One region of the Methylococcus sp. S1M genome, then DNA from elsewhere that is predicted to be linked to it. Evidence: predicted binding sites of a transcription regulator. Region 1 holds the regulator's gene; the other holds the start of a gene.
What was found. The regulator HrcA, encoded in region 1, represses chaperone genes, less so after heat shock. The targets are predictions, from matches to a motif close to TNTTAGCACTCNNNNNNNNNGAGTGCTAANA.
Positions count from the first base shown of each region.

Region 2: a site for HrcA is predicted at 1,927-1,957, ahead of groES (co-chaperone GroES). Genes of this name have one in related genera too.

Region 1 is NZ_JBPDXO010000002.1:64,896-69,106, forward strand. It holds gene dnaK (molecular chaperone DnaK) at 1-1,169, opposite strand, end outside; gene grpE (nucleotide exchange factor GrpE) at 1,238-1,795, opposite strand; gene hrcA (heat-inducible transcriptional repressor HrcA) at 1,905-2,957, opposite strand; gene ACSHWJ_RS03995 (NAD(+) kinase) at 3,177-4,049, shown strand; gene recN (DNA repair protein RecN) at 4,053-4,211, shown strand, end outside.
Region 2 is NZ_JBPDXO010000006.1:107,290-111,500, forward strand. It holds gene groL (chaperonin GroEL) at 1-1,511, opposite strand, end outside; gene groES (co-chaperone GroES) at 1,574-1,864, opposite strand; gene ACSHWJ_RS11755 (heavy metal translocating P-type ATPase) at 2,080-4,211, shown strand, end outside.

The sequences.
Region 1 (4,211 bases):
AGCACATCCTTCACCTGGCCACCGAGCACGCCGGCCTGAATGGCGGCGCCGACCGCCACGGCCTCATCCGGATTGACGTCCTTACGCGGCTCCCTGCCGAAGATTTCCTTGACGAACTCCTGCACTTTGGGCATCCGGGTCTGACCGCCGACCAGGATGACTTCATCGATGTCGGCCGACTTCAAACCGGCATCCTTCAGCGCGGTTTCACAAGGACCGCGGGTGCGCAGGATCAGATCCTCCACCAGCGCCTCCAGCTTGGCCCGGGTGAGCTTGACGTTGAGGTGTTTGGGCCCGGTCGCATCCGCCGTGATGTAGGGCAGGTTGATCTCGGTCTGCTGGCTGGACGACAGCTCGATCTTGGCCTTTTCGGCAGACTCCTTCAGGCGTTGCAGCGCCAGCGGATCGTTGTGCAGATCGATGCCCTGTTCCTTACGGAACTCGTCTACGATGTATTCGATGATGCGCAGATCGAAGTCTTCGCCGCCGAGGAAGGTATCGCCGTTGGTCGACAGCACCTCGAACTGATGCTCGCCGTCGACTTCGGCGATCTCGATGATGGAGATGTCGAAAGTGCCGCCACCCAGGTCGTAGACCGCGATCTTCTGGTCGCCGCGGCTCTTGTCCATACCATAGGCCAGCGCTGCCGCGGTCGGCTCATTGATGATGCGCTTGACATCCAGACCGGCGATACGGCCGGCGTCCTTGGTGGCCTGGCGCTGAGAGTCGTTGAAATACGCCGGCACGGTGATGACCGCTTCCTTGACTTCTTCACCCAGATAGGCCTCCGCGTCCTTCTTGAGCTTCATCAGCACGCGCGCCGAAATCTCCGGTGGCGCCATCTTCTTTCCGCCGACCTCCACCCAGGCGTCGCCGTTCTCCGCTTCGACGATCGTATAAGGCACCATCTTGATGTCTTTCTGGACGACGTCATCCTTGTAGCGACGACCGATCAGCCGCTTTATCGCAAACAAGGTGTTCTTCGGATTGGTGATGGCCTGCCGCTTGGCGGACTGCCCCACCAACACCTCGTTGTCCGCAGTGAAAGCGACGATCGAGGGGGTGGTGCGTGCACCTTCGGAATTCTCGATCACGCGGGGCTTGCCGCCCTCGAGGATGGCCACACACGAGTTGGTGGTGCCCAGGTCGATCCCGATAATCTTTGCCATGGGTTTCTCCGATTTATAAGTGATTGTTCTGAAAGCCTATAGGCTATGTGAGGCCGATCTCGGGGATTTCAAGCCTGGGCCACGACGACGAGCGCCGGCCGAAGCAGCCGGTCGTTCAGGAGATAGCCTTTCTGAAAGACCTTGACGACCGTGTTTGGCTCGGCTTCCCCGGCCGGCTCCATGGCCATGGCCTGGTGCTGCTCCGGATTGAACTTCTCGCCGAGCGGATCGACGACCGCGATGCCGAATTTCTCAAACACGCTCTTGAACTGCTTCAAGGTCAGCTCCGCCCCTTCCCGGAGCTTGGCGACGTCGGGCGCATCGCCGGTGGAAGCTGCGATGCCCAGCTCCAGGCTGTCCATGACCGGCAGTAGCTCCTTGGCGAATTTTTCCAGCGCGTACTTGTGGGCGTTCTGGATGTCTTTCTCCAGCCGGCGGCGCAGGTTTTCCATTTCCGCCTGGGCCCGAACGAACCGGTCCCAGTTTTCGCTGGCCTGCTGCTGCGCCTCGAGCAGGGCCTTGTCCGGCTCAGCGGCTGGCGCAGCTTCGAGGGGTGTGCTCTCCACCTCCAGCGGTTCCGGCTGAGGCTCCGGGCCGGGGCCGTTGGTCAATTCTTCTTCGCTCATAGTCCGATTACAGGGTTTAATAGAGTTTGGATCGGGAAAAATGAAACCGCCCGGCCCCTCGGCGGGAGCGGGCGGCGGATGTCCTTTTGCCGTCACGACTCCGGCAATGCTAAGTTGGGGCCAGCGTCCGCTGATTCAAGGCCGCTCCCACCAGTTTCGCGGTGACGTCCACTAGCGGAATCACCCGTTCATACTTCATCCGGGTCGGTCCGATCACGCCGAGTACTCCCATCACCCGGTTGTCGACCGAATAGGAAGCCGTCACCAGGCTGCAGGGCTCCAGCGGCCGGAAACCACTCTCCTCTCCGATGATGATCTTCACCCCGGGCGACTCGAGGCAGCGATCGAGCAGGCCGACGATGCTTTCTTTCTGCCGGAACGCCTCGAACAGACCGCGCAGCCGGTCGACGTCGGCCAGCTCGACGAAATCCATGAGGTTGGTTTCCCCGCGCACCAGGAACGGCTTCCTGGAACGCCCGCCCTCGGCCAGAGCCTGTTCGGCGATCTCGCCCGCCTGCAACAGCTGTTCACTCAAACGGTCGCGTTCCTTCGCCAACTCGGCGCGCAGATGCTCCCGGGCCGAAACCATGTCCTTGCCGCCGCAGACGGCGTTGAAGAAGTTGGCCGCCGTCTGCAACTCCGCGGCACTGAATTTGTGGGGCGTGTGGATGATCTTGTTGTGGATTTCCTGGTCACTCGTGACCAGGATGGCCAGCACCCGGTTGTCCGAGAGGGGGAGAAATTCGATGTGCTGGAACACCAGGGTTTCCCGCCTCGGCATGGAAATGATGCAAGCCATGTGGGTCAGCTCGGACAGCAGCTTGGAAGCCGTTTCCAGCAGATCGCGCGGGTTTTCCCGGCTTTCCAGATCCAGCCACAACTGGTCGACGATGGCCTGATGCAGAGGTTTCACGGTCAGCAGGGAATCGACGAACAGGCGATAGCCGCTCACGGTGGGCAGACGCCCCGCCGAGGTATGCGGCGAGGTGATCAGGCCGAGTTCCTCGAGATCGGCCATGACGTTGCGTATCGTTGCCGGACTCAAGCCGGCATCCCGGGCGAGAACGCGCGAACCCACAGGCTGACCCTCGCCGATGTAACGCTCCACCAGCGCCTTCAGGAGTTGCTGCGCGCGTTCGCTCAGTTCTGGGAAACTCGCCACGGAAATTCCGTAAAGGATTTAATTTTAGGAATAGCACTCGGCCCATTGGAGTGCCAAAAAGCTAACAACCCCTAGATAAAGTGTCAAGAAGGTCCTACCATTTGGCAAAAATGCGGTATCCGCCCCCTTCGACCGGCGGTCGCCCCCGAGCCTTGCCAATCCTGATCAAGATCCTGAAGGCATCGAATTCTCAACCCCTCCTCACTCGAGTTCTGGCGGATGCCATCGCAATTTCGCACCATCGCGCTCATCGGAAAACCGGACGCTCCCCGGATAGCGGATACGCTCGCCGCCATTCACTCCTATCTGCTGACTTCCGGTCTCGAAATTCTGGTGGAGCACGGGTGCGCGGGGCTTTTTCCGCGTTCTGCCCGGACCGGCACGATGCCCGAACTGGCACGGCAGGCAGATATCGCCGTCGTCGTCGGCGGGGACGGCACCTTGCTGGGAGCCGCCCGCAGCCTTTACGCCCATGGCGTTCCCCTCGTGGGGATCAATCTGGGCCGGCTGGGATTCCTGGTGGACATCTCGCCCAACGAGGCCGTCGACAAGCTCAATGCGATATTGAGCGGGGCCTGCCGCGCCGAGGAGCGTTACCCTCTGACGGCCCGGTTGATCCGGAACGGGCAGACCATCGCGCAAGGCAGCGCAATCAACGAAGTCGTCGTCCACAGTGGCAGCGCGACCAGCATGATCGAACTGGAAACCGCCATCGATGGCGTGTTTCTGAATTCCCAGCGCTCCGACGGGCTGATCGTCTCCACGCCCACCGGTTCAACTGCCTATGCGCTGTCGGCCGGAGGCCCGATCCTCTATCCCACGCTCAATGCCACGGTACTGGCGCCGATCAACCCCCACACCCTGTCCAACCGTCCCATCGTCATTTCCGGCGACAGCCTGGTCACGATCGCTTTCCGGCCGAACAAGGAATTCCGCGCCCAGGTAAGCTGCGACAACGTCCCCTTCCCGGACGTCGGGATCGAGGACCGCATCGAAATTCGCAAGGCGGAACGGCCTTTCCGTATCCTTCACCCGACGGACTACGATTTCTTCCAGATCCTGAGGCACAAGCTCAACTGGAGCAACCGCTGAGCCATGCTGACCAGCCTGAGCATACGGGACCTCGCGGTGGTATCCGCCCTCGATCTGGACCTCCGCCCCGGCTTCACCGTGCTCACAGGCGAGACCGGTGCCGGCAAGTCCATCCTGCTCACCGCTCTGGGACTGGCACTGGGCGACCGGGCCGACTCCGGT
Region 2 (4,211 bases), on a different contig from region 1:
AGCGCGGAACGGGTCACCTTGGCCGGGTCGAGAATGCCCATGGCCACCATGTCGCCATACTCCCCAGTCGCGGCGTTGTAACCGAAGTTGCCAGCACCTTCCGCGACCTTGTTCAACACCACCGACGGCTCGTCACCCGCATTGGCGACGATCTGCCGCAGCGGTTCCTCCATCGCGCGGCGGGCGATGCTGATACCGACGTCCTGGTCGTGGTTCGCGCCCTTGAGGTCGCGCAGCTTGGCCAGCGCCCGGATCAGGGCCACGCCGCCGCCCGGTACGATGCCTTCTTCGACGGCGGCCCGGGTCGCGTGCAGCGCATCTTCCACGCGCGCCTTCTTTTCCTTCATTTCGACTTCGGTGGCCGCACCGACCTTGATGACCGCGACGCCGCCGGCCAGCTTGGCCAGACGTTCCTGCAGTTTTTCACGGTCATAGTCGGAGGTGGTGTCCTCGATCTGCTTGCGGATCTGCGCCACGCGGCCCTGGATGGCCTCGCTGGAACCCGCGCCGTCGATGATGGTGGTGTTTTCCTTCGTGATCTGGACCTTCTTCGCGGTACCCAGATCGGCCAGGGTCGCCTTCTCCAGGCTGAGGCCGATGTCTTCGGAGATGACGGTGCCGCCGGTCAGTACGGCGATGTCTTCCAGCATGGCTTTACGACGGTCACCGAAGCCCGGCGCTTTCACCGCTGCGACCTTCAGGATGCCGCGCATGTTGTTGACCACCAGGGTGGCCAGGGCCTCGCCTTCGACGTCCTCGGCGACGATCACCAACGGGCGCCCGGCCTTCGCCACCCCTTCCAGCACCGGCAGCAGTTCGCGGATATTGGAGATCTTCTTCTCGTTGATGAGAATGAAGGGATTCTCCAGCTCGGCACTCATGCTCTGCTGATTGTTGATGAAATAGGGGGACAGGTAGCCGCGGTCGAACTGCATACCCTCGACGATGTCGAGCTGGTTCTCCAGCCCCGATCCATCCTCGACCGTGATGACGCCTTCCTTGCCCACCTTGTCCATCGCCTCGGCGATGATCTTGCCGATGGATTCGTCGGCGTTGGCGGAAATGGTGCCGACCTGGGCGATCGCGTTGCTGTCGGTGCAGGGCACGGACATGGCGTGGATTTCGTCGACCGCCGCAGCGACGGCCTTGTCGATGCCGCGCTTGAGGTCCATCGGATTCATGCCGGCGGCGACGGCTTTCAGGCCCTCGGTCAGGATCGACTGCGCCAGCACGGTGGCCGTGGTGGTGCCGTCACCGGCCACGTCAGAAGTCTGCGAAGCGACTTCTTTCACCATCTGCGCCCCCATGTTCTCGAACTTGTCGGACAGCTCGATTTCCTTCGCCACGGACACGCCGTCCTTGGTGACGGTGGGCGCACCGAAGCTCTTTTCCAGCACCACGTTACGGCCTTTCGGACCCAGGGTGACTTTCACCGCGTGCGCCAGAATGTTGACACCGCGCAGCATGCGGGTGCGTGCATCGTCGCTGAACTTTACTTCTTTAGCTGCCATTTGGATTTACCTGCGATTGATGATTGATGAGGGCTTGGGAATGGGCGGGCGGAGCTTTGAGATCAGCTCTCGAGGACGGCCAGGATGTCGTCCTCCCGCATCACCACCACGTCTTCGCCATCGACCTTGACCTCGGTACCGGCATACTTGCCGAACAGGACCTTGTCGCCCACCTTGACCTGCAGTGCGCGCACCTCACCGTTGTCGAGCACCTTGCCGTTGCCAACGGCCAGGATCTCGCCGCGCATGGGCTTTTCCGCAGCGCTGTCGGGAATCACGATTCCGCCTGCGCTGGTGCGTTCCTCTTCCAGACGTTTGATGATGACTCGGTCGTGCAAAGGACGAATTTTCACGGTAATCTCCTGAATTTCCAAATGAAATCGGCTGAAACCCTCAAGGGTGCCCACGACGAGGCTGTTAGCACTCACTTGAAGTGAGTGCCAAATGATAGCGGCGGATGGGAGGGTGTCAAGCGGCGGGGATACCCCCGGCCCTCATGGTGGCGTGGCCGGATTCAGGTATTGCCGGGCTATAATGGTTCCCCTTCCAGCCCTCGGTCCCGCAACGCATGGCCGCCGAACCGAAGACGCCCGAATGCTTCCAGGTCGCCCACCGGACCCGTTCCCGCCTGCGCATCGTGGTCCCCGCGCTGCGCAAGCAGGTCGAGCGGACCCGGATTTTCGGCGTGCTGCTGCAGAAACACCCGGCGGTGAGGCGGGTCCGGGTGGTACCGGCATTGGGATCGGTGACGGTGCATTTCGATCCCACGGCGGTGACGACGGCCGATCTCCAGTCCTTTTTCGGCAAGCTGCTGGACAACCTGGGATCGTCGCCGACGCTTCCCTCCGCCGTCCGGTCCGGGACGAATCCTGCGGCGCCGCTGCACGAATTCCATGTTGCGGTCGAAGGCATGACTTGCGTATCGTGCGCGCTGCTGATCGAGATGCTGCTCCGCCGTGACCCGCGAGTGGCTTCGGCCAGCGTCAATTTCGCGACGGAAACCGCCCAGGTGCTGACGTCGATGAGCTGGGACGAACTGTCCGGGACCTTGCGCCGGCGGGGCTACCAGGCCCGGCCGATGGACAGCGTCGCGCAACGCCGGGTTTGGCTGGCGCGGGAGACGACCCGCATCGGCAAGACCTGGCAGCACTGCTTCTGGTCTCTGGTGTTCAGCCTGCCGACCTTCCTGATCGGCCTGTTCGCACCGCGCTCGCGGCTGATGGGCTGGGTGCAGCTCGCGGTGTCGGCGCCGCTGCTGCTGGGAGGCGGAAGGGGGTTCTTCGACCGGGCCTGGCAAACGGCGAGGCGCCGTTCCGTCAGCACAGACACGCTGGTCGCCGCCGGCGTCGGTGCGGCCTACGCGTACAGCTTTTTCTCCCTGGCGAGCGGACGCGGCGGCTATTACTTCGAAGCCGCGGCAGGTGTGATGTCCTTCGTACTCATGGGCCGCTATCTGGAAGAGAAGGCCCGCAGCCAAGCGGGTCAGGCCATCCGCCAGCTGGTGGAACTGCAACCGCTGACGGCGACGGTGCTGCAGAGCGGGCGGCCGGTGAGCCTCCCCATCGAGGAGATCCGGGTCGGCGACCGGCTGCTGGTGCGACCCGGCGAGCGCATCCCCGCCGACGGCGAAGTCGTTCACGGCCTGTCGGCGGTGGACGAATCGATGGTGACGGGCGAGAGCCTGCCGGTGGTGAAAGGGACCGGCCATCGCGTCACCGGCGGCAGCATCAATGGCGATGGAGCCCTGCAGATCCGGGTCAGCGCGGTGGGCGCGGACACCGTCCTGGCGGGTCTCCTGCACACCCTGGACGAGGCGCAGACCGGCCGGCTGCCCGTTCAGCGCATGGTCGACCGTCTGTCGGCCTTTTTCGTGCCCGCCGTGATGGCGGTATCCGGCGCCACCTTCTTCGGCTGGATGGCGGCAGGCGCGGGATTCGGCACCGCGCTCATCCATGCCGTCACCGTGCTGCTGGTGGCCTGTCCTTGCGCGCTGGGGCTGGCGACACCGGCCGCCGTGATGGTCGGCACCGGGCAAGCGGCGCGGCGCGGCATCTTCATCCGTAACGCCGAGAGCCTGGAAACCGCAGCGGGCCTGACCGTCATCGTGTTCGACAAGACCGGCACCCTCACCGAGGGCAGGCCGAGAATCACCGACATCGCCAACGTCTCGGATCTGGACGATGCCGGACTGCTGCGGCTGGCTGCGTCCGCGGAGTCGCATTCCGAGCACTTCATCGGCAAGGCCATCCTCGCGCACGCCGCCACATTGGGTCTGGCCTGGCCCGAACCGGCCGAGTTCCGGCTCGAACCCGGCCTGGGCATCGCCGCCATCGTCGAGGGTCACGAAGTGCTGATCGGCAACCAGCGCTGGCTCGACAGGCACAAGATCGAGAGCGGCCGGAACCTGGGCGACGCGGCGCGGAAGCTGGGCGCGCAGGGCAAGACGCCGGTATTCGTCGCACTGGACGGGCACGCCGCCGCCGTGCTCGGCGTCGCCGACCCGCCCCGACCCGATGCCGCGGAGGCCGTGGCCAGCCTGCACCGGCGGGGCGTGCATACGCTCATGGTGACGGGCGACGTCGCGCCCGCCGCCGAGCACATCGCCGCCCTGGTCGGCATCGACCGGATCGAGGCCGGCGCCCGTCCGGGCCGCAAGCTGGAAATCATCCGCCAGTTGCAGAACCGCGGCGAGCGGGTCGG